Regions from separate parts of the Salinivibrio sp. YCSC6 genome, predicted to be linked through region 1. Evidence: predicted binding sites of a transcription regulator. Region 1 holds the regulator's gene; the other holds the start of a gene.
What was found. The regulator CRP, encoded in region 1, controls carbon source genes, mostly activating them, when cyclic AMP is high. The targets are predictions, from matches to a motif close to TGTGANNNNNNTCACA.
Positions count from the first base shown of each region.

Region 2: the regulator CRP is predicted to act here: its motif matches at 2,580-2,595, upstream of E8E00_RS16640 (CidA/LrgA family protein).

Region 1 covers NZ_CP039516.1:2,635,626-2,652,168, forward strand. The annotation lists gene E8E00_RS12285 (YheV family putative zinc ribbon protein) at 1-49, opposite strand, end outside; gene kefB (glutathione-regulated potassium-efflux system protein KefB) at 59-1,858, opposite strand; gene kefG (glutathione-regulated potassium-efflux system ancillary protein KefG) at 1,848-2,432, opposite strand; gene E8E00_RS12300 (ABC transporter ATP-binding protein) at 2,609-4,537, shown strand; gene E8E00_RS12305 (TIGR02444 family protein) at 4,480-5,025, shown strand; gene E8E00_RS12310 (hydrolase) at 5,012-5,974, shown strand; gene E8E00_RS12315 (YheU family protein) at 6,122-6,340, shown strand; gene E8E00_RS12320 (phosphoribulokinase) at 6,400-7,269, shown strand; gene crp (cAMP-activated global transcriptional regulator CRP) at 7,521-8,153, shown strand; gene E8E00_RS12330 (hypothetical protein) at 8,283-9,149, shown strand; gene E8E00_RS12335 (DUF1338 domain-containing protein) at 9,201-9,995, opposite strand; gene astD (succinylglutamate-semialdehyde dehydrogenase) at 10,006-11,484, opposite strand; gene astA (arginine N-succinyltransferase) at 11,487-12,509, opposite strand; gene E8E00_RS12350 (aspartate aminotransferase family protein) at 12,539-13,756, opposite strand; gene E8E00_RS12355 (aminodeoxychorismate/anthranilate synthase component II) at 14,049-14,624, opposite strand; gene E8E00_RS12360 (ExeM/NucH family extracellular endonuclease) at 14,722-16,543, opposite strand, start outside.
Region 2 covers NZ_CP039517.1:631,148-635,446, reverse strand. The annotation lists gene E8E00_RS16655 (hypothetical protein) at 1-199, shown strand, start outside; gene E8E00_RS16650 (hypothetical protein) at 697-1,494, shown strand; gene E8E00_RS16645 (LysR family transcriptional regulator) at 1,583-2,485, opposite strand; gene E8E00_RS16640 (CidA/LrgA family protein) at 2,615-3,046, shown strand; gene E8E00_RS16635 (LrgB family protein) at 3,053-3,763, shown strand; gene msrB (peptide-methionine (R)-S-oxide reductase MsrB) at 3,884-4,299, shown strand, end outside.

The DNA of each region.
Region 1 (16,543 bases):
GACGCTGACATTTGGGGCACGCCGCCCCGGCAATAAAGCGCTTTTTCACAATTCCATCCTATTCATCTCGGTTCCAACTCTGGTGGCGCTCAATATCACCACGCATTTCCCGATCAAAGATCTCTTCCAATTCTTTACGCGCCTCTTTCACGCGTGAAGCGGCAGCCATATCTTCATTGTGCTGGGGTAAGAGGTCTTGCAATACCCGCATATCTAGCTTGCGGAACAACACCTCGGCACGTTTTGCTTTGTAAGGGTGCATTCCCAAAGACTCTAGCGTCTGTCGACCTAAATCAAGCGCGCCAAGAAATGTCTCCCGCGACAAGGTTTCGACGCCTAAGCCCATGAGCTGATAAGCCTCCACCCGACTTCGTGCTCGCGCTAATATCTTTAAGTTAGGGAAATGCCGCTGACAAAGATCAACAATCTCCATCACTTCATCCGGCGAGTCGGTGCAAATCACAATCGCCTCTGCGCTTTGCGCCCCTGCCGCCCGAAGTAAATCAAGCTGCGTCGCATCACCGTAATACACATCATACCCGAACTTGCGTAACAGTTTGATTTGGGTGGGATCACGTTCCAAGATGGTGACACCAATTTTGTTGGCAAACATCAACCGACCGACCACCTGACCAAACCGACCAAAGCCCGCGATGATGACGCGCGCGTCATGTTGATCAAATTGCGTCTGTGGCGGTAACTCTTCCGGTTCATTAAAAGTGCGTTCAAACCAGCGTTGCTGCAAGGTAAGCATCAAGGGGGTGGTCATCATCGACAGACTCACCACCACCAGCAAGAAGGCATTCAATTCTTGGCTGAGTAACCCTTCTGCGCGTGCCGCCGTAAAGATCACGAAAGCAAATTCACCGCCTTGGCTAAGCAACACCGCCATTTGACTGCGCGCTTTAGGTGCCACACCAAATAGACGCGCAAGCAGATAGATAAGTAACGCCTTACCGCACACCAGTGCAAGTACCGCACCGAGCAAAGTCAGCGGATATTCAAGCAGTAGACCTAAATCCACCGCCATCCCGACCGCAATAAAAAACAGCCCTAACAGCAACCCTTTAAAGGGGTCGATGGCGGTTTCGAGTTCGTGGCGATACTCACTCTCCGCAAGCAGCACACCTGCTAGGAACGAACCTAACGCCATCGAAAGACCCAACTGCTGCATCGCAAGCGCAATGCCAATCACCAAGGCCAGTGCTGCCACGTTAAACAGCTCGCTGACCCCGCTCATGACCACCAAACGGAATAGAGGCCGAAGCAAGAAGTGCCCGCCAACCAACAGTGCGCCAATGCCCATAAACATCCATAGCACATCTAACCAGCTGCCGAGGCTGCCTCCTGCCAGTGCGGGCATCATCGCCAACATAGGGATGACCGCGATATCTTGAAACAACAGAATCGCAAACCCTGCTTGACCGGATTCACTGCGCATAAGGCGCTGATCTTCCATAATTTTCATCGCAATGGCGGTAGAGGAAAGCGCCATGGCCATACCCACAATAAAGCCCTGCCGTTCCGTCAGTCCGAACATCACCCCGACGGCACCTATCACCAAGGTAGTCACCACCACTTGGCTGCCGCCCAGGCCCAGTATCGGCCGGCGCATCTGCAGCAGTTTTTTAGGATTTAGCTCCAAGCCAATCAGAAACAGCAGCAATACCACCCCGAATTCAGAAAAATGGAGAATAGACTCCACATCGCTGATAAGCCCGAGCCCCCATGGACCAATCACGATGCCGGCCATCAGATAGCCTAATACCGAGCCCATCCCTAACCGCTGCGCGAGTGGGACGGCAATCACCGCCGCTAACAGGAAAATAAAGGCCGCGGACAGCAAGTTATGCTCCATGCTCACCTCCCGCATGGACGAGCGGATCACGAATCCAATCGGCATACAGTTCCGCAAACGCATCCCGATCGGCATCACTAACACGGCGTGCCCAGTGCAAGACCAGCGGCGGGAGCCACGTCATGCGGCATAGGGCGGCAGTCAGCTCAAACGGTTGGAGAAGCTCTTGCATCGAATACTTGTTGTATCCGCTTTTGGTGAATGCCTCAGCCGCCCCTCCGGTGGTGACGACAAAACGGCAGGTTTTTCCTGCTAGCGCATCGCCTCCCTCGCCATGCGCAAAGCCTTTGCCTAGCACCACATCAATCCATTCTTTCAATAACGCCGGACAGGAATACATTTGTAGCGGGTGCTGAAAAACGATCACATCAGCTTGTTGCACCCGTCGGCGCTCATCGTGCACATCAACCACAAAGTCGGGATAAGTTGCGTAAATATCGTGAACAGTCACATGCGGAAACGAAGAGATGGCGGTAAGCAGACGTCGGTTCGCCACCGACTGATCGGGGTCGGGATGGGCAAAGATCACCAACACCGACGCGGGGTCTTGGTGTGCATCCTTGTCATTGGGCATAGGCATCCTTGTTATCACGGCAAGAGTCAGTTTTCATGCTTGTTTTTAACCTTAACACACAAAACACACAACACAGATCGCGCCAGTTAGGCCGACTGACGGGGAAATTTGGCAATCCCCGCACCAAGCTGGTATAACGACGACGCACCCAAACCACACTAGCGCACTGAATAATCATGATTAGCTTTTCTGACATCCAATTACTGCGCGGTGGCAAGCCACTGCTCGATCATACCTCTGCTACCATCCATCCCGGCGACAAAGTCGGATTGGTCGGCAAAAACGGCTGTGGCAAATCCAGCTTGTTTGCACTGCTTCGCCACCAGCTGGCGTTAGATGCGGGCAGCTATCATTATCCTAGCCAATGGCAAGTAGCATGGGTGGCACAAGAAACGCCTGCACTGGAAAAAAGTGCGCTCGAGTATGTCATTGATGGCGATGCCGAATACCGTGAACTGCAGATGGCCTTAGCGGATGCCGAACAACGTGATGACGGTCATGCCGTGGCGACCTTACACGATAAACTGGATGCCATTGGTGGCTACAGTATTGAGGCGCGCGCCGCCAGTTTGCTCGATGGTTTGGGCTTTAGTCAGGCGCAAATGCAATGGTCACTCACGCAATTTTCGGGCGGCTGGCGGATGCGCTTAAACCTTGCCCAAGCACTGCTGTGTCGTTCCGACCTGTTGCTGCTTGATGAGCCAACCAACCACCTCGATTTAGATGCCGTGATGTGGCTGGAAAAATGGCTGCAGCAATACCCCGGTACCTTGGTGCTGATTTCCCACGACCGGGACTTTCTTGACCCTGTGGTCAACCGCATTATTCACATTGAGCATCAACAGCTAAATGAATACACGGGCAATTATTCCGACTTCGAGCAGATGCGGGCGCAGAAGCTGGCGCAACAACAAGCGCAGTTTGAAAAGCAAAAAAAGCAAATTGCCCACATGCAATCTTACATCGACCGCTTTCGTTATAAAGCCTCAAAGGCGCGCCAAGCGCAAAGCCGGATTAAGGCACTGGAGCGGATGGAAAAGGTGTTGCCGGCGCAATACGATAATCCATTTAGTTTTACCTTTTTCACCCCAGATGCGCTCCCAAATCCTATCTTGATGATGGACAAGGTCGCTGCGGGGTACGACAAGACACCGATTGTGGAAAATATCCGCCTCAACCTGGTCCCTGGCGCGCGTATTGGTTTGTTAGGCCGCAATGGTGCGGGTAAGTCTACGCTGATCAAACTTCTTGCTGGCACCTTGCCAGCCATGGCCGGTGAGCTCAGTTACTCCCAAGGGGTAAAAATTGGCTATTTTGCGCAGCATCAACTCGATACCTTGCGCATTGACGAAACCCCACTGCAACATATGAATCGCCTTGCGCCCACCACAGCCGAGCAAACGCTACGTGACTTCTTAGGGCGCTTTGGCTTTCAGGGTGATAAAGCGCTTGAGACCATTGGTCCCTTTTCGGGAGGCGAGAAGGCACGCTTGGTATTAGCGTTATTGGTGTGGCAAAAGCCTAACCTGCTGCTGCTTGACGAACCGACCAACCACCTTGATTTAGATATGCGCCAAGCCTTGACGCTTGCCCTACAATCGTTTGAAGGGGCGATGGTGATCGTAAGCCATGATCGCTTTTTGCTGCGCGCGACCACCGACGATCTTTATCTTGTCGACAACGGCGCGGTGCAACCCTTTGACGGTGACTTACACGACTACCATCGCTGGCTTGGCGAGCAACAGCGTGCCGACCGTGCGGAAAGTAAAAAACAAAACGCCGATGACAAAGCCGCCCCCCAGCAACGTCAGGTCGATCGTAAGGCACAAAAGCGTCGCGAGGCAGAACTTCGCCAAAAAACCGCGCCACTTCGTAAAAAAATTGACAGCCTAGACACAAAAATCGAACAGCTCTCTGCCATTATTGCCGATGCAGAGACCAAACTGGCCGACCCAACAATTTATGGCGCAGACCAAAAAGCCCAACTCGCGGAACAATTACAACGCCAGGCTGATGCCAAATCAGCGCTGGAAGAGGTAGAGCAAGAATGGATGGAGCGACAGGAAGAACTGGAAGCCATGGAGGCGGCATTCAATCAAGCCTAATTCCCGGCCAAGCGAATGCAGCCGACCTGTGGCAGTTTTGTTTGCAACACTATGGCAAGCAAGACGTCAAACAGGCGTGTCTTAAATTGCAAGATCAGCATCAGGGTAACGTCAACCTTGCCCTGTTGCTGGCTTGGTTGGAAAGCCATGGCTATGGCCTTGCCCCAGAGAGCCTCAGCCAACTTAAACAATCGCTCAGCCGCTCTGAGCATTTGCTGATTGCCTACCGCAACCTACGTCGCGATATCAAACCGCGCGTTGGCGCGGGACAATATAAAAAAATGCTGAATTTCGAGCTCAGCCTCGAGAAGTTCCAACAACAAGACCTCATCCACGCCTTGAATCAACAAACATGGCTGACCGAGTCGCCCTCGCCGTTGGCGTATTATTGCCGTCAGCTCTCGCCCTCGGCCAAATCGCTCTATCCCGCTCTGCGCGCCAGTGTGATCAAAGACGATGAGCAAGGAGACGCTGATGACGCCCTTTGAACCGATTCCCAGCGCCCGTAATCCTCATCTACAAACCATCATGCCACGGCTGATGCGGCGGCAACCCGTGATCTCTCCTTTATGGCAGCAGCTGGATTTACCGGATGGTGATTTCGTCGATCTCGCTTGGACACAGACGCCTCAGCCCGGCCAACCGATAGTGGTCCTTTTTCATGGCCTCGCTGGCAGTTTTCATAGCCCGTACGCGAATGGATTACTGGCTGCTTTTCAGCGCCAAGGCTGGTGCGGTGTGGTGATGCACTTTCGTAGTTGCAGTGGCCGCTTAAACCGCGTCCCGCGCACTTATCACTCAGGCGAGACACAGGATGCGCGCTATTTTTTGACCACATTACGCATGCGTTATCCTCAGCATCCCATTCATGCCGTGGGCGTATCGCTAGGCGGCAACATGCTGGTGCGCTATTTGGCAGAGTATGCGGACGATCCGATTGTCTCCAGTGGCTGCGCAGTGTCACCCCCCTTAGACCTTGCCGCCTGCTCGTTACGCATTCAGCAAGGGTTCTCACGTGTCTACCAAGCGTACCTACTCCGCTCGATGCGGCAAACCCTGTCAGATAAGCTCACGCGACACGCCCAAGTGGGTCGTTGGCAAGCTGGCGAGCAGCCCCGTATTTCGACCTTATTCGAGTTTGATCAAACCGTCACCGCACCACTGCATGGGTTTGAGGACGCACATCATTACTACCAGCAATGCAGTGGCCTATCCGTGTTGCCTGCGATCCGCGCCCCTTTGACCATCATTCATGCCAAAGACGATCCTTTTATGACTGATGCGGTGATCCCAACCACGCCATTACCGGCCAATATACGCTATCAACTCACTGACCATGGCGGACATGTTGGGTTTGTCACTGGCCGTTGGCGTGCACCGCGTTTATGGTTGGAAGAGGCAGTGCCCGCGTGGATAGCTGAGCAACTCGACACCTGATGCCCCAATCGTCACGATAAATTGTGATTAAATCGACATAGATGCACTGCACCTACACGCATAATTCGGTAAAATGGGAGCTAATTCACAACCTAAGCATGGAGATGGCGTCCGTGCCATCCCGATGTCAGCAAAAGGTGATGTAGTATGATGGTTCCATGGCAATCTGTGCCAGCCGAAACCTTGACCAATTTAATTGAACACTTTGTGTTGCGGGAAGGGACAGATTACGGTGAGCAGGAAGTCAGCTTTGCTGAGAAAGTTGAACAAGTGCGTGAACAATTAAAATCCGGCGACGCCGTGATTGTATACTCTGAGCTGCATGAGACAGTGGATATTCGTCGTCAGCGCGATCTCAGACCGTAACACCGCCTCACCTTGTGGGCTGCGGTGTAAATTCAGACTGATCAATGACAGGGCTCGTCATGTCGGCTAAACACCCAATCATCGCTGTGACCGGTTCATCCGGCGCAGGCACAACCACGACCTCCGAAGCGTTTCGTAAGATGTTCAATATGATGAACATCAAAGCCTCTTGGTTAGAGGGCGATAGCTTTCACCGCTTCACGCGGCCAGAAATGGATGTTGAGATCCGTAAAGCCCGTGAACAAGGTCGTCATATTAGCTACTTTGGCCCCACGGCCAACGACTTCCCACGCCTTGAGCAATTTTTTAAAGAATATGGCGAACAAGGCACAGGTAAATACCGTCGTTATCTACACACCTTTGATGAAGCCGTGCCTTATAACCAAATGCCGGGCACCTTCACCCCCTGGCAAGATCTGCCTGAAAATACCGACGTATTATTTTATGAAGGCTTGCATGGCGGGGTGGTGGATGGTGACGTCAATGTCGCCCAACATGTTGATTTACTGATCGGCATGGTGCCTATCGTTAACTTGGAGTGGATTCAAAAGTTTGTCCGCGATACGCGCGACCGAGGCCATTCCCGCGAGGCTGTCACGGACTCGATCGTGCGCTCCATGGATGATTATTTGCACTACATTACGCCGCAGTTTTCTCGCACACATATTAACTTCCAACGTGTCCCGACCGTAGACACATCCAACCCGCTGAATGCAAAAGGGATCCCTTCACTCGACGAAAGCTTTGTTGTGATCCGCTTTCGTGGCATGAAGAACGTCGATTTTCCTTATTTACTGCAAATGATCAGTGGCGCCTTTATGTCTCGGCACAACACGCTGGTCGTGCCCGGCGGTAAAATGGGATTTGCGATGGAGCTGATTATTCGCCCCTTGATCCAACAGTTGATTGAGAAAGGCAAGATAGGTTAACCGCCGTAGCGCACTTAACGTGTATTACTTCTCAGGTCGTGATCTTAGCCACATTTTTGCCGATTTTTTAGGCGGTTGGCTTAGATCAAAATCAAGAAATCCAGATAGAAAAAAGATACACTCTTGTTAACATACAGTGAGCTTGTAGCCTGCGCCAAGACCTCGTATTCTGTGCATTGGACTGATGGGTTTCCATTCAGACAAAGACAGGACGTCGTTGCCGGGCAACACATGCAGAGGAAATAAGTTATATGGTTCCAGGAAAACCTCAAACAGACCCTACACTCGAGTGGTTCCTTTCACATTGTCATATTCACAAGTACCCGTCCAAAAGTACTCTGATCCATGCAGGGGAAAAGGCGGAGACCTTGTACTACATCGTGAAAGGTTCTGTGGCCGTACTAATCAAAGATGAAGAAGGCAAGGAGATGATCCTGTCTTACCTTAACCAAGGTGACTTCATCGGCGAACTTGGTCTGTTCGAAGAGGACCAAGAGCGCACCGCATGGGTACGTGCGAAATCACCTTGCGAAGTAGCAGAAATTTCATTCAAGAAATTCCGCCAGCTGATCCAAGTTAACCCAGACATTTTGATGCGTCTATCCTCTCAGATGGCGCGTCGCCTGCAAGTGACCAGCCAGAAAGTGGGAGACCTTGCCTTCCTGGACGTGACCGGCCGCATTGCGCAGACCCTACTGAACTTGGCGAAGCAACCTGACGCCATGACTCACCCTGACGGCATGCAAATCAAGATCACGCGTCAAGAGATTGGTCAGATTGTTGGCTGTTCGCGTGAGACAGTTGGGCGTATCCTTAAAATGCTGGAAGAGCAGAACCTTATCTCAGCTCACGGTAAAACCATTGTGGTTTACGGCACACGCTAATCCTCGCGTGTTGCGACAAAACCGGCGCTTTTGCGTCGGTTTTTTTATTTTTATTGACTGGAAACTCATTACCTAAGTTCTACACTTCAGAAACGACCCATCTAACAACTGATTAACAGGATGTCGTTTATGAGAAGCTTACGTCAAACCCTTGCTGCATTGCTACTCGCGGCGGTTTCTTCAACTGCTGCGGCGAATATCACCATTGTCCATCCAGAACCACGGGCTGGCTCTGCCCTCGATTTATACGCTATCGACTTGATTGAGTTTTTAGCGGAAAAATCAGGTGAGTCTGTCACTTTACAGGCCTTTCAAGGCCAAATTGGCTCTCAGTCTCGTAAAGTGGAAATGCTAAAACAAGGACGACTGACGGTAGATTGGCTCGGGGCCGACCGTACCCTTGAGTCAGAGTTACTTCCCATCCGTTATCCAGTCTTTCGGGGTCTATTAGGCCATCGCTTGTTCATTACCAATCAAGCCACCGAACCCAAGCTTGCACAAATCAGTGACCAAGCTGGGCTCAATAATCTGACCATGATCCAAGGGCAAGGCTGGGCGGATGTGAAGGTCTTGCAGTCGGCGGGATTTCGGGTTCGAGAAATCTCAAGCTTTGAGAATATCTTTAAAGGCGTCGATACCGGACGGGCCGACCTCTTCCCGCGTGCGCTTATCGAACCTTTTAGCGAGCTGGCAGAGCGACCTCAATATACAAATCTGTTGGTTGATCCGCACTTAATGCTAATCTACCGCTTCCCAATGTTCTTGTTTGTATCGCCCCAAAACCCAGAGGTAGCGACCATGCTCAACGATGCCTTTGCGGCCGCCTATCAAGACGGATCCTTCATCGAATTTTTTGAGAATGCCCCTCTGGTAAAAGAGACCTTTGAGAAAGCCAATATTGGTGAGCGCACCTTTATTCGGGTCGACAACCCACATCTGAGTAATGAGACTCAGGCAATTGACGATACATTCTGGCTCGATATTGAAAGTCGCTAAACACCGCCAACCAAAAAAGGAGAGCATCGCTCTCCTTTTCTTCTCTCGCCACTATTGATGCGTACTTTCAAAAATTTTATCGGCCGAGGCGGCGACAAAACCTTGATAAAGTTCACCGTCCGGAAGCGGATACCGTTTCGCAAACTCGTAGAAACCACCCGGAATATCATGGCGTGCATCGCTAAATTGCACCGGCACGCGATCAGCCATCGTCGAGGATTGCTCCAAAAAGACTGACGCATCCCCTTTGACCTCCCCGCCAGATTCGTTAATGGTAAACCCATTTTGGCGCAAGGTATCGTTGACCGCTTGACAGCTATCATGGTTATTCAGCTGATTCACACTGACCGTAAAGTGGTTCGCCCCATAGCCATGCGCTGCCACCCAAGCTGCATATTCACTTTCATCTGCTAACGTCTTGTAGGTTTGCCAGTCCAAGTCCCACAAACGTCCTTGATGAAGAAAATCGCTCCCTTTCAGCGCATCATCATCCACATTCGCCACTAAGTCGCGCACGATAGATTGCAATGTTGTCGAGCATTGGCCCACCATCAATTCACTAATAAACACTTTCGGCATCAAGGGATCGGGATGCTCGTAGTGACGTGCGTTGAGCTTCTTCGCTTCAAAGGTATACTCACCTTTCGGCTCATAGCCCAACGCAATAAAAGGACGGGCAAGCTTGTCCAGCCCTACATTAGGCAGTGCAAAGGTGCGCAGTGCAATGTGATCATTGATCAGGGGTTGGCCTTCTTCGAGCAACCCATGCACTTTCTGCGCAGAAGGGCAAAGACGCTGGGTGTAGTCTTGCCACAATCTGTCAAATAACGCTTGGCAACTATCCATGTTGTTCTCCTTAATCAAGAGGCGTGATCCCCGGCGCAAAGCTCTCGGGCAAGGTGACCTGCTCGCCTTCCATCGATGCCATAGGGTAGGCACAATAATCGGCGGCATAATAAGCACTTGGACGCAGGTTACCCGACGCGCCCGGACCACCAAATGGTGCATCCCCACTGGCACCGGTCAATTGACGGTTACGGTTTACAATACCGGCGCGAATATGGTCAAGGAAGTATTGCCATTCACCATCGTCGTCACTGATAAGGCCTGCCGATAAGCCATAGCGGGTATCATTCGCTTTCGTCAATGCATCAGCCATATCGGTGTAACGCTGCACCTGCAATAAAGGACCGAAGTATTCTTCATCGGGTAACTCGGCGATCCCGCTAACATCAATGATCCCCGGCGAGATCACGGCATCATGGCGATGTTCACACGCCACGACTGGCTTGCCTCCGAGATCGATCAGTTTTTGCTGAGTGGCTAAGATCCCTTCGGCCGCCGCCACAGAGATCTGTGCGCCCATAAATGGCGCCGGATCATCGAACTGGCCGCCCACACGGATCGTTTTAGTCCACGCCGCTAAGCGCGCCAAGATCTTGTCACCCACCTCCCCTTCAGGAAGAAGCAGACGACGTGCACAGGTACAACGCTGACCGGCACTGAGGTAAGCCGATTGAATAATGGTATAAACCGTGGCATCCACACCACTGTGTTTATCACTGATAACCAGTGGGTTATTGCCCCCCATTTCCAATGCCAGCATTTTGTCCGGTTGGCCGGCAAACTGGCGATGGAGGATGTGTCCGGTGTTGGCGCTCCCGGTAAATAGAAGGCCATCAATACCTCGAGCTTGTGCTAGCGCTTCGCCGGTATCACGGCCCCCTTGCACCAAGTTAATTAGCCCAGCAGGTAGACCGGCTTCTAACCAGTAGCCAAGAGTTTGTTCAGCCACTTTAGGCGTCAGTTCAGACGGTTTGAAAACCACACTGTTTCCGGCCAATAGTGCCGGGACAATATGGCCATTAGGCAAGTGACCGGGGAAATTATACGGCCCAAACACTGCCATCACACCAAGGGGGCGATGACGCAGTACAGCTTGCGTGCCATTGACGTCTTTTTCCCGCGATCCTGTACGTTCATGGTAAGCGCGCAGCGAAATGGCAATTTTACCCACCATGGCGCCCACTTCGGTTTTGGTTTCCCAAAACGGCTTACCGGTTTCTTCAGCGATGGTACGCGCCAGATCGTCGGTATTGGCTTTCACAATTTCAGCGAAGCGTTCTACCAAGGCTTGGCGCTCGGCAAAATCGGTATTCCGCCAAGTAAGAAAGGCTTGTCGTGCCGCGCTTACCGCTTGTTCAACCTGCGGTTTCGTAGCTTCATTGCCTTGCCAAATACAACGGCTATCAAAAGGGTTTAGCGAAGTCATGACGTCGCCTTCACCCGGCGTCCATTCACCATTGATCAAATGGCCTGCGGTTTGATGTGTCATCCTTACTCCTCCATCGCGATCAAACGGAGTCGATCGCCGTCTTTAACTTGCAGCGCTTCGGCAACCTCTGGCGCAATCACGACGTGATTGGTTTCCGGATCAAGTGCCGCTTTCGCCGCAGTTGCGCGGAAGCCCGCAAAATCGGTATTCGAAATTAAGTAGTGCTGAGCACTGCTATGCTCACGCACGCTAGCAGTCGCATTAAATGAATGGCGGACCGATTCGATATTGTGGCGCAAACACTCGACCGTTGGACCGGCATCAAAGATGTCGACATATCCTCGACACGAAAAGCCTTCTTTCTCCAACAGACGCAGTGCCGGCCGTGTTTTCGGGTGCACCTGTCCAATCACAGCACGCGCTTCTTCACTCAACAGACTGACGTAAATCGGCAACTTAGGCATTAAATCGGCAATAAACCCTTTCGCACCGATACCGGTTAGGTAATCGGCCAAAGTAAAGTCAATCGAAAAGAAGTTGTCCTTAAGCCACTGCCAGAACGGCGAGTTGCCATCATCATCAGACACGCCACGCATTTCGGCAAACACCACATCCGCAAAGCGCTCAGGAAACTCGGCGAGCATCAAGAAGCGACACTTGGAAAGCAGTTTACCGTTGAGGCCACCCCGAAACTCAGGACGCAAAAACAGGGTGCAAATTTCCGTTGCTCCGGTGTAGTTATTGCCAAACGTCAGCACTTCAACAATGTTATGGACATTGAGCTTGCGCGATGAATGCACCACTTTGGTTAAGTGATAACTATAAAAGGGATTATCGAGGCCGATTGCCGCCTCGATCCCTGTGGTACCTGCAACCTCGCCCGTTTCGGTATCTTCGGCCACCATCAGGTAGCCTTCCATGCCCGGGCTAGTGACATGCTTGGCAAAGCTTTCTAGCGAATTGTTGATACGTCCTTGTAGCAAATCGGCATCAACCGGCAATGAGGTAAATCCATGACCGGACTCTTCCGCACACAACATCAGTGCATCAAAATCTGACGCACGGATAGGCCGAATAACTAACATCTCAAATCCCTCCGAGTGTAAAGGCCGCCTTATGCAGCAACGACCTTCGCAATAGCACGATCAAGGCGCGCCATGCCTTCTTCAATATCCGCTTTGGTAATCACCAATGATGGGGTGAAACGCACCACATTCGGGCCCGCGACCAGCACCAGCAAGCCTTCCTCACCTGCCGCCACTAAGATGTCACGCGCACGCCCTTCCCACGCTTTGTTGAGTGCTGCGCCAAGCAACAAACCTTTACCGCGCACTTCACTGAAGATGCCGTATTTATCGTTAATCGCTTCTAGGCCATCGCGGAACCACTGTTCGCGCTCAATAACACCGTCAAGGACCTCGGGTTTGGTCACTTCTTCCACCACCGCTTCTGCGACCGCACATGCCAAGGGGTTACCGCCATAGGTTGAGCCATGCGTCCCCGGTTTCATGTGTGCCGCCAGGGCTTCGGTGGTCAACATGGCACCAATTGGGATCCCCCCACCCAGTGATTTAGCGGTGGCTAAGATATCGGGAGCGACGCCCGATTGTTGATACGCATAGAAGGTGCCCGTACGGCCGTTACCGGTTTGCACTTCATCGAAGATCAGCAAGGCATTGTGTTTGTCACACAGCTCACGTACACCTTCCAAGAAACCCGGCTCTGGAGGAATAATGCCGCCTTCACCTTGCAGTGGCTCCATCATCACCGCACAAGTGCGATCAGAGATATGGTCAGCCAGCGCGGCTAAGTCATTGTATGGCAGGTGGGTAATATCACCCGGCTTAGGACCAAAACCGTCAGAATAAGCCGGTTGACCGCCCACGGTGACCGTGAAGAAGGTGCGACCATGGAAACCTTTGCTAAACGCAATGATTTCGCTTTTATGCTCTCCGTGTTCTTCTTTTGCCCAGCGGCGTGCCAACTTTAGTGCTGCTTCGTTCGCTTCGGCGCCAGAGTTTGCGTAGAAAACACGATCCGCAAATGACAGCTCAGTGAGGCGCTTTGCGAGACGCAATGCAGGTGCATTCGTCATGACGTTGCTTAAGTGCCAAAGCTTTTGAGCTTGCTCAGTCAACGCATCCACCATGACGGGATGACAATGGCCCAAACAGCTCACCGCAATCCCACCCGCAAAGTCGACGTACTCTTGCCCTTCTTGGTCCCAAATGCGGGAGCCTTTGCCGTGATCTGGGATCATGGGCATCGGGTTGTAGCAAGGTACCATCACTTCATCAAAGAGTTTACGTTCTACTTTTTTGTCCATCGTCATCACTCAATCCTTCTGTGTTTTTTCCATGACGCATAGTATTTACATTCTTTTAACCGCGGCAATAGCAGATTATTTTTTCTTTTCAGCAGAATAACAAATACCATGCAGATTAGAGATATAGTTATGCACAAAGTGTGAGGCGAAAGAAGCGCCTAATCAGCAAGGCTGAGATGCCTGTAAGGCATGAGTGGTGCGGGATGACGGTGATGGCTGCATAAGGTTGCAGCCACTGATAATCACGTCAGAAAAAACGAAATGTGAAAATAGTGATAAAGATCGCTATTTTTTGTAACTATTGCTGTAAGAAATTCGCCAGTAAGTCATGGCCGTGTTCAGTCAAAATGCTCTCCGGATGGAATTGTACCCCCTCAATTGGCAGGGTTCGGTGCTTCAATCCCATAATGATTTGGCGACCATCGGGCTCAGTGGTGGTTGCTGTCACGGTCAAACAATCAGGCAGGGTTTGCGGGTCAACCACCAACGAGTGATACCGTGTGACGGTAAACGGACTGGGTAAGCGGTTAAATACCCCTTGATGATCATGTTCGACCAAAGACGTCTTACCGTGCATCACCGCATTGGCGCGGATCACCGACGCACCAAAGACCTGTGCAATGGACTGATGGCCAAGACATACGCCTAAAATCGGTATCTGTCCGGCAAAATGGCGAATGACCTCGAGAGAAATCCCCGCCTCATTCGGCGTACAAGGACCAGGAGAGATCACTAAATGGGAGGGCTCCATCGCCTCAATGTCTGCGATAGCCAACTCGTCATTGCGTTTAACACACACGTCCACGCCTAGTTGGCAAAAGTACTGATAGAGGTTGTAGGTAAAGGAGTCGTAATTATCGATGATAAGAAGCACTGTGCTGCGCCATCCGATTGAAAACCGGAATGATGCTAACACAGTGCCTGACAAGCGTCATCCGCGGGCGGTGTTGCCACTGCCCGCAGTGATTAAATTAACGTAGTTGGCAACGGAAGCCGGTGTAACGGACCGACATGGGCTGACTCGCCGGCGCACTGCCACAATGGACGGGGATCAAACCCAGCGCTTTCACAGTGACCTCGATACGATCATCTTTATCAAGCTTCAGCCCTTGTACCAATGGGCTTTGCGTATCAAAGGTGCGTTGTGAGCGCCATTTCATCCAAGCGTGATCAGGACTTTTTTGTCCATTCAGCATCGGAATAATCGGCAAAATACTGCGGTTATTGATGGTAACCGATACAGGCACAACCGGATCCGGATACGCCAAAGACACAATCACAGGGTCGTGATCTGACGAAGAGAACGGATTTGTCGATTTCACCAAATCCCCAGTGTACTGACGACTGTATTCAAACAAGGTACTTTCAACCGAGTTAATGTGCCAGTCTTCCACACCGACGACTTTTTCCGCCAAGCTAGCGCTGGCGATGGCATGGTCGAGACTCCCCAATTCACCCGAGTACGAGTAGGAATAGGCTTTATCACCCAATCGCGCCGTGGCGAGGTTGATATAGCCCAGGCCTTTCTCTACCGCTTGTGCGGTCGGATGCATAGGTACACCGCGAATTTCCGTTCCTGCGGCTGTCATGATATCGCGCTGGTTAGGCTGACGTTGGTAGTCGGTTAATACACGGACCGGATCTTCTTTCGCGTACGCATTGAGATCGCCAAGGATCAATACGTCTCCATCCAGCTGCTGCAGACGATCGCGTAATGTCACTGCCGCGGAGACACGGAAAGCATTACAATGTCCTTGTAAATCTGCTGTATCCGTCTCGAATTCACCCGCGATCCAATCTTCATAACAGCCTGATCCTTTCGACTTAAAGTGGTTAACCACAATGTGTAACGGCTCGCCATTAATGCTAAACGCTTGCAGCAAGCTGTCGCGTTGATACTTGTTAAGTTCACGCGTTTCGCCCTCAGGGTTTTCACCACTTATATACTGCTCGGGCATAGCAACCGCTTGTGCGTCACCGGCTAACGAGACTTTTGCAGGGCGGTAAATCATGCCCACCATGATCGCATCAGAGCCAAAAAACGCGCCCTGATTTTTCACCGCATCGCTGGGTTCAACAAACTGATAATGGTCTGCAGGATCCGCAAACTCTGCGTTGAGGTGGGTCACCAAATCGGCAATGGCGCTTCCAGCTTCAAACCCATTGTTTTCAAGCTCCATCAAGCCAACGATATCAGCATCCATCGCGCGGAGGGCATTGACAATCTTGGTACGTTGGAGCTCAAACTCAGCGGCGGTTTTAGCACCTCGGTTGCAACCACGCTTGGCGTCCGCATGGTCGCGATCTTTACAGGTGACATTTAAGGGACCACCAATGGCGCTGGCACTGGTGAAATAGTTGAGTACGTTAAAGCTTGCCACTTTAATGTCGGTATTCGGTACCGTCGCGGGTGCATCTTGACGATCGTGACGGTGCACAATGTCACCGGCGGTAATGGTGTTGGTCGCCACTAAACGGTACTGATCGTAGCTAAAGCCCATCACGCCAGACAAATGCTCAATACGATCGCCAATACGCAGATAGCCTTGCTCAGCGTCGAGTCCCGGAAAATAGGGAATTTGTCCGTCTTTGGCTTTTTGATCACTTTCGATATAAAGCTGATTCGCCGCATTGTTCGCCGCTAGCGCTTTCGCTTCGTCGGTTAACGCTGGATAAAGTTGCGTGGGTTTAAATAAAGGGGTGCGGTGCGTTAACACCATATTGTTGCGAAACGCGTCGTAGTCAAAGCCAAAATTACGAGTGATCACCAGTTCACTGTCCGCGTCCATGGTC
Region 2 (4,299 bases), on a different replicon from region 1:
TATATCCAATCAGGATAAATCATATAATGACTTACTTGCGGAGAATAGCCTAGATAGTAATGCTCTAACAACACGTTGTGACGAAGAAAGCATCCTTGCTTATAAATTTTTGCTGTTACATGAATACTTTGGTTCCAATGAAAAAGTGGAAGCTCAATATGACGTTGAACAATTGTATAAAAATGCAGAGCAAGCGTAGCTTAACAAGGCTACATGGATTCCCCCGTTCGTCAAGCATCCGCGAAGCGTATTGAGTTTGGTTTGGACTGCTGCTCTACATTCGGCCTTTTACTGACTCACGTCATGGCCCTGATGACATTGCGCGGTTGCAGTGCCTAATTCGTTAGAAGGCATCAAGGTGTCCGCCGCATTAACAGGCTCTCTGCAAATGGTCTTCACCGATATTTATGAGCTCATCAACTATACGCAGAAGCGTACGCGTTTATCCGTGATAGATGCACACTCCCCCAGCCATAACGGATGATTTAAAGCGTCGATTAGGCATATAGCTTGCGTGGGGATAGTGTTAATGCTGAAAAAGAGATAAGCGGCGTGAACACATTCGCGGACAATCAGCATTTATTATGAGTAATAAATAGAATTTTAAACAGCCAGTTAGGCAGAGAATCGCGCATATAAGGACTTTGGAAAACCGGATATGTGCACTAATTTAATATTACGTTCTAGGAGGATAAATTGAGTAAGTTGGAAATAGTTGATCCTGAGACTGGTGTGACTAAAGAGATTCCAGTTTCTGAGTTTATTATGCAAAGTTATAAAGAAGCGCTTATTCAAGGTCGTGAAAGAGAGATTAACGTTACATCCATTATTCGCGAGATTCACTTAAAAAGTAGATTGAAGAAGACGGCATTTGTGAAGTTACGAGTTGATGGAAAAGAGGCTGGCATTGAAATACCAGCTTTAGCTCTTTCAACTTTGTCTATGTACTCTCAGGATGAAATTAATGATTTAGTTACAGATTCATTTTTGTCTAGTGACTTCGAAAAAGCCTACAGTAGTGCTATACCAGATGATTTACAACCATCAACTTCAAAACAACGAACTCTAGCGTTAAGAATTTCTGAGTTACTAGGTATCGATTTAGGTTATGAGATTCTTGCTTCTAAAAGGAAACTGGGTGCTTTTATCAGTGATAGTCAAAAAGAGCTTGAACGTTATGAGCGGGATATCGAAGGTGTAGATTTTATATCAGAAAGGCTTGAAGATGCTCTAATAAAATACTTTTCAAATGATAACTGTTGGCGTGAGTTATTCAATAGTGCCTATGAGCTTTATTTACAAGTCCCGCAACGAGCTCGTGAAGTTATTCACAAAAATGTACGTGATGGTATTTCTGATAGCTACTGGAATGAAGCTCGCGATGTACCTGAGGGTAATGTTGTTTCAGAAATTATATCTGAAATATCATTTAAACTGGCAGAGATGGGGACACATGCAGAGAAGTTTGAGAACCTCCACACAGACCAACAGTAGTCGCACTTAATAAGTGTCGCGAGGCCTACATTTTATTTGAATGTTGCACAATTCCATTTTTCAGCACTAGCTTAGCTAAGGGGGACGGTTATTTCTCCATCACCTCTGTCGACTGACACAACTGCATCCAGGCCTCGGCGGTGCGTGAGACATAACGCTCGCCGTGCCAGACTAACCCCAGTTGCCATTCAATCGCTGGGCTTATTGGTTTCACCAGCAATAACTCACTGTCTTCCAAGCTGGCGCTGAGGCGCTGACATAAGGGCGCAGGTAAGAACGCCACCCCTGCACCACTTTTCACCAAGGCGGCTAAAAAATCCCACTGACTGCTACGCGCGGCAATGGTGGGCTGATAACCATGCTCTTCACAACGGGCAATAATCCGATCGCTTAAGGTAAATTCAGCGCTATATAGATAAAACGGCTCGTCTTTGACTGCCTGCCATGTCAGGCTTTTTTGCGCACGCCACGCGGCTTGGTTAGGTAGCACTGCATAAATGGGGTGAGTTTGTAAGGGTAAGCTTTGCAAGCACTCAGGCTGGGTGTCAGTGAGCATGGTGATTGCCACATCAATCTCACCATTGATCAGCGCTTGTTCGGTGCGCCGCCCACCGTATTCGACAATACTGAGCGCCACGTTCGGATATCGCTGGCGGTATTCACGCAACACGTTGGCGTACAGCGGCCCTATCATCGGTGGCATCCCCAATCTAAGCTGGCCGCGCGCCAATTGGTTGAGATCGTCCAGCTCGGAATTTAGCTGCTCGAACTCAGCAATAATGCTCTGCGCGCGCTGATACACCACCTCACCAGCATCGGTTAACCAAAACCGCCTTCCCTCTCGGTGCAACAACGGCTGACCCACATCTTGCTCAAGGTTACGCACCATTTTACTGATTGTCGGTTGCGTCACATGCAACGACGCCGATGCGGCAGTAAAGCTCTGCTTTTCCACCAAGGCAATAAAATAGCGCAACGCACGAATATCCATAAACAGTCCTTAAAAGCTAATCGTTAATCATGCCATTTTGGCATAGTTTAAATAAAAAAAAGTCACTTTATTCACTCTCTGCCAAGACGTAAACTATGAGCCATCTCACAGATTCTTGGCACGCCTTCGATGCAATTGATTAAAAACGCCTTACTTACCTTACTGCAAGTCTTTGTCTTAGCAGGCATTTGGTTTTTGTCTGATTGGTTGGTCACAACCTTTGCTATTCCACTACCGGCCAACCTCACCGGTATGTTGCTGTTGTTAGGCGCATTGATGTTGAAAATTGTCCGTGCCGATTGGTTGCGCCGCGGGGCGGCGTGGCTGTTAGCCGAGATGTTGCTGTTTTTTGTGCCGGCGGTGGTGGCGGTGGTCAACTACCAAGATTTATTGCTGCAAGAAGGCGGTAAGATCATGGTTGTACTGATTCTCAGTACCGCAATGGTGATTGCGTCAACCGCTTGGGTGGTCGATAAAGTGTATCGTTTTGAGGTTAAAATGGCGCGCCGCCGCAGTAACCATCACCACACGCACCACCCTGATCTAAAACCGGAGTGCTAAGCCATGATGTCTGCGTTACCTGCTTGGCTTCACGCCTCGTTATTAAGCGTTACCTGCTTTTTAATGACCCTTGGCTTTTATTACATGAGTAAATGGCTGTATCGCCGTCATCCCTCCATTCTGGTGATGCCATTGTTGCTCGCGCCCTTGCTAATTGTCGCGGTGGTAGTCGGGTTTAATATTCCGTATCAAGACTACATGGCGCAATCATACTGGCTGCTGTGGCTGCTGGGTCCGGCGACTGTAGCGTTTGCGATCCCTGTGTATGATAACCGCGCGCTCATCCGCCGCCATTGGTTATCCCTGTCAATCGGTGTCACCGTGTCGGTGCTGGTCGCGATTACCAGTACTGTGGTGCTAGCACGGGTGTTTGAGCTGTCTGAATTGCTGCAACGCAGTTTGGCGATGCGCTCAATCACCACCCCTTTTGCCGTAGAAGCCACCAAAGCGATTGGCGGGCAAAGCGATCTCACTGCGCTGTTTGTGGTTCTCACTGGGGTGATTGGCATGGCGATTGGTGAAAGTATTCTGACCGTGATTGCAATTCGCTCACGCTTAGGACGCGGCGCAAGTTTGGGAGCATCAGCACACGGAGCAGGCACCGCTAAAGCTTATCAAATAGGCCATGCCGAAGGGGTGGTGTCGAGTGTGGTGATGATGATTGCTGGCATGGTCACTGTGTTGCTTGCCCCTGTGTTGGGTCAGCTGCTTTGGTAGGTGATCGCTAAGGGCTTTTCTGCGCTACGTTATCTGTAACAACAGAAAAGTGGGAGAGGATGAAAGTTTCTGCTTGGCGCGCAGGTCTTTATCCTCACCAACCCCAATAACGAGGCGATCATGAAACAGCACAAATCAATGTGGCGCGTTATCGCGTTTACAGCGTTCAGTTTGCTATCGATAGCAAGTTATGCGGCGGTGAAAGATACCGCCACCACAGACCAAGGTTACCAAAAAGCGACCCTTGCGGGCGGCTGCTTTTGGTGTACAGAATCTGATCTTGAAAAGCTCAACGGTGTGATTGATGTGGTGTCTGGCTACTCAGGCGGTGAGCTGGAAAATCCCACCTATAAAGAGGTTTCGTCCGGCACCAGTGGACACATTGAGGTGATTGATGTCACCTATGATCCTAACGTCGTGAATTATGAACAGGTGCTGGATCAGTTTTTCCGTCATATCGACCCCACCGATGACCAAGGCTCGTTCGTTGACCGTGGCCCGCAATATCGTCCCGCGATCTTTTATCGCTCTGAAAC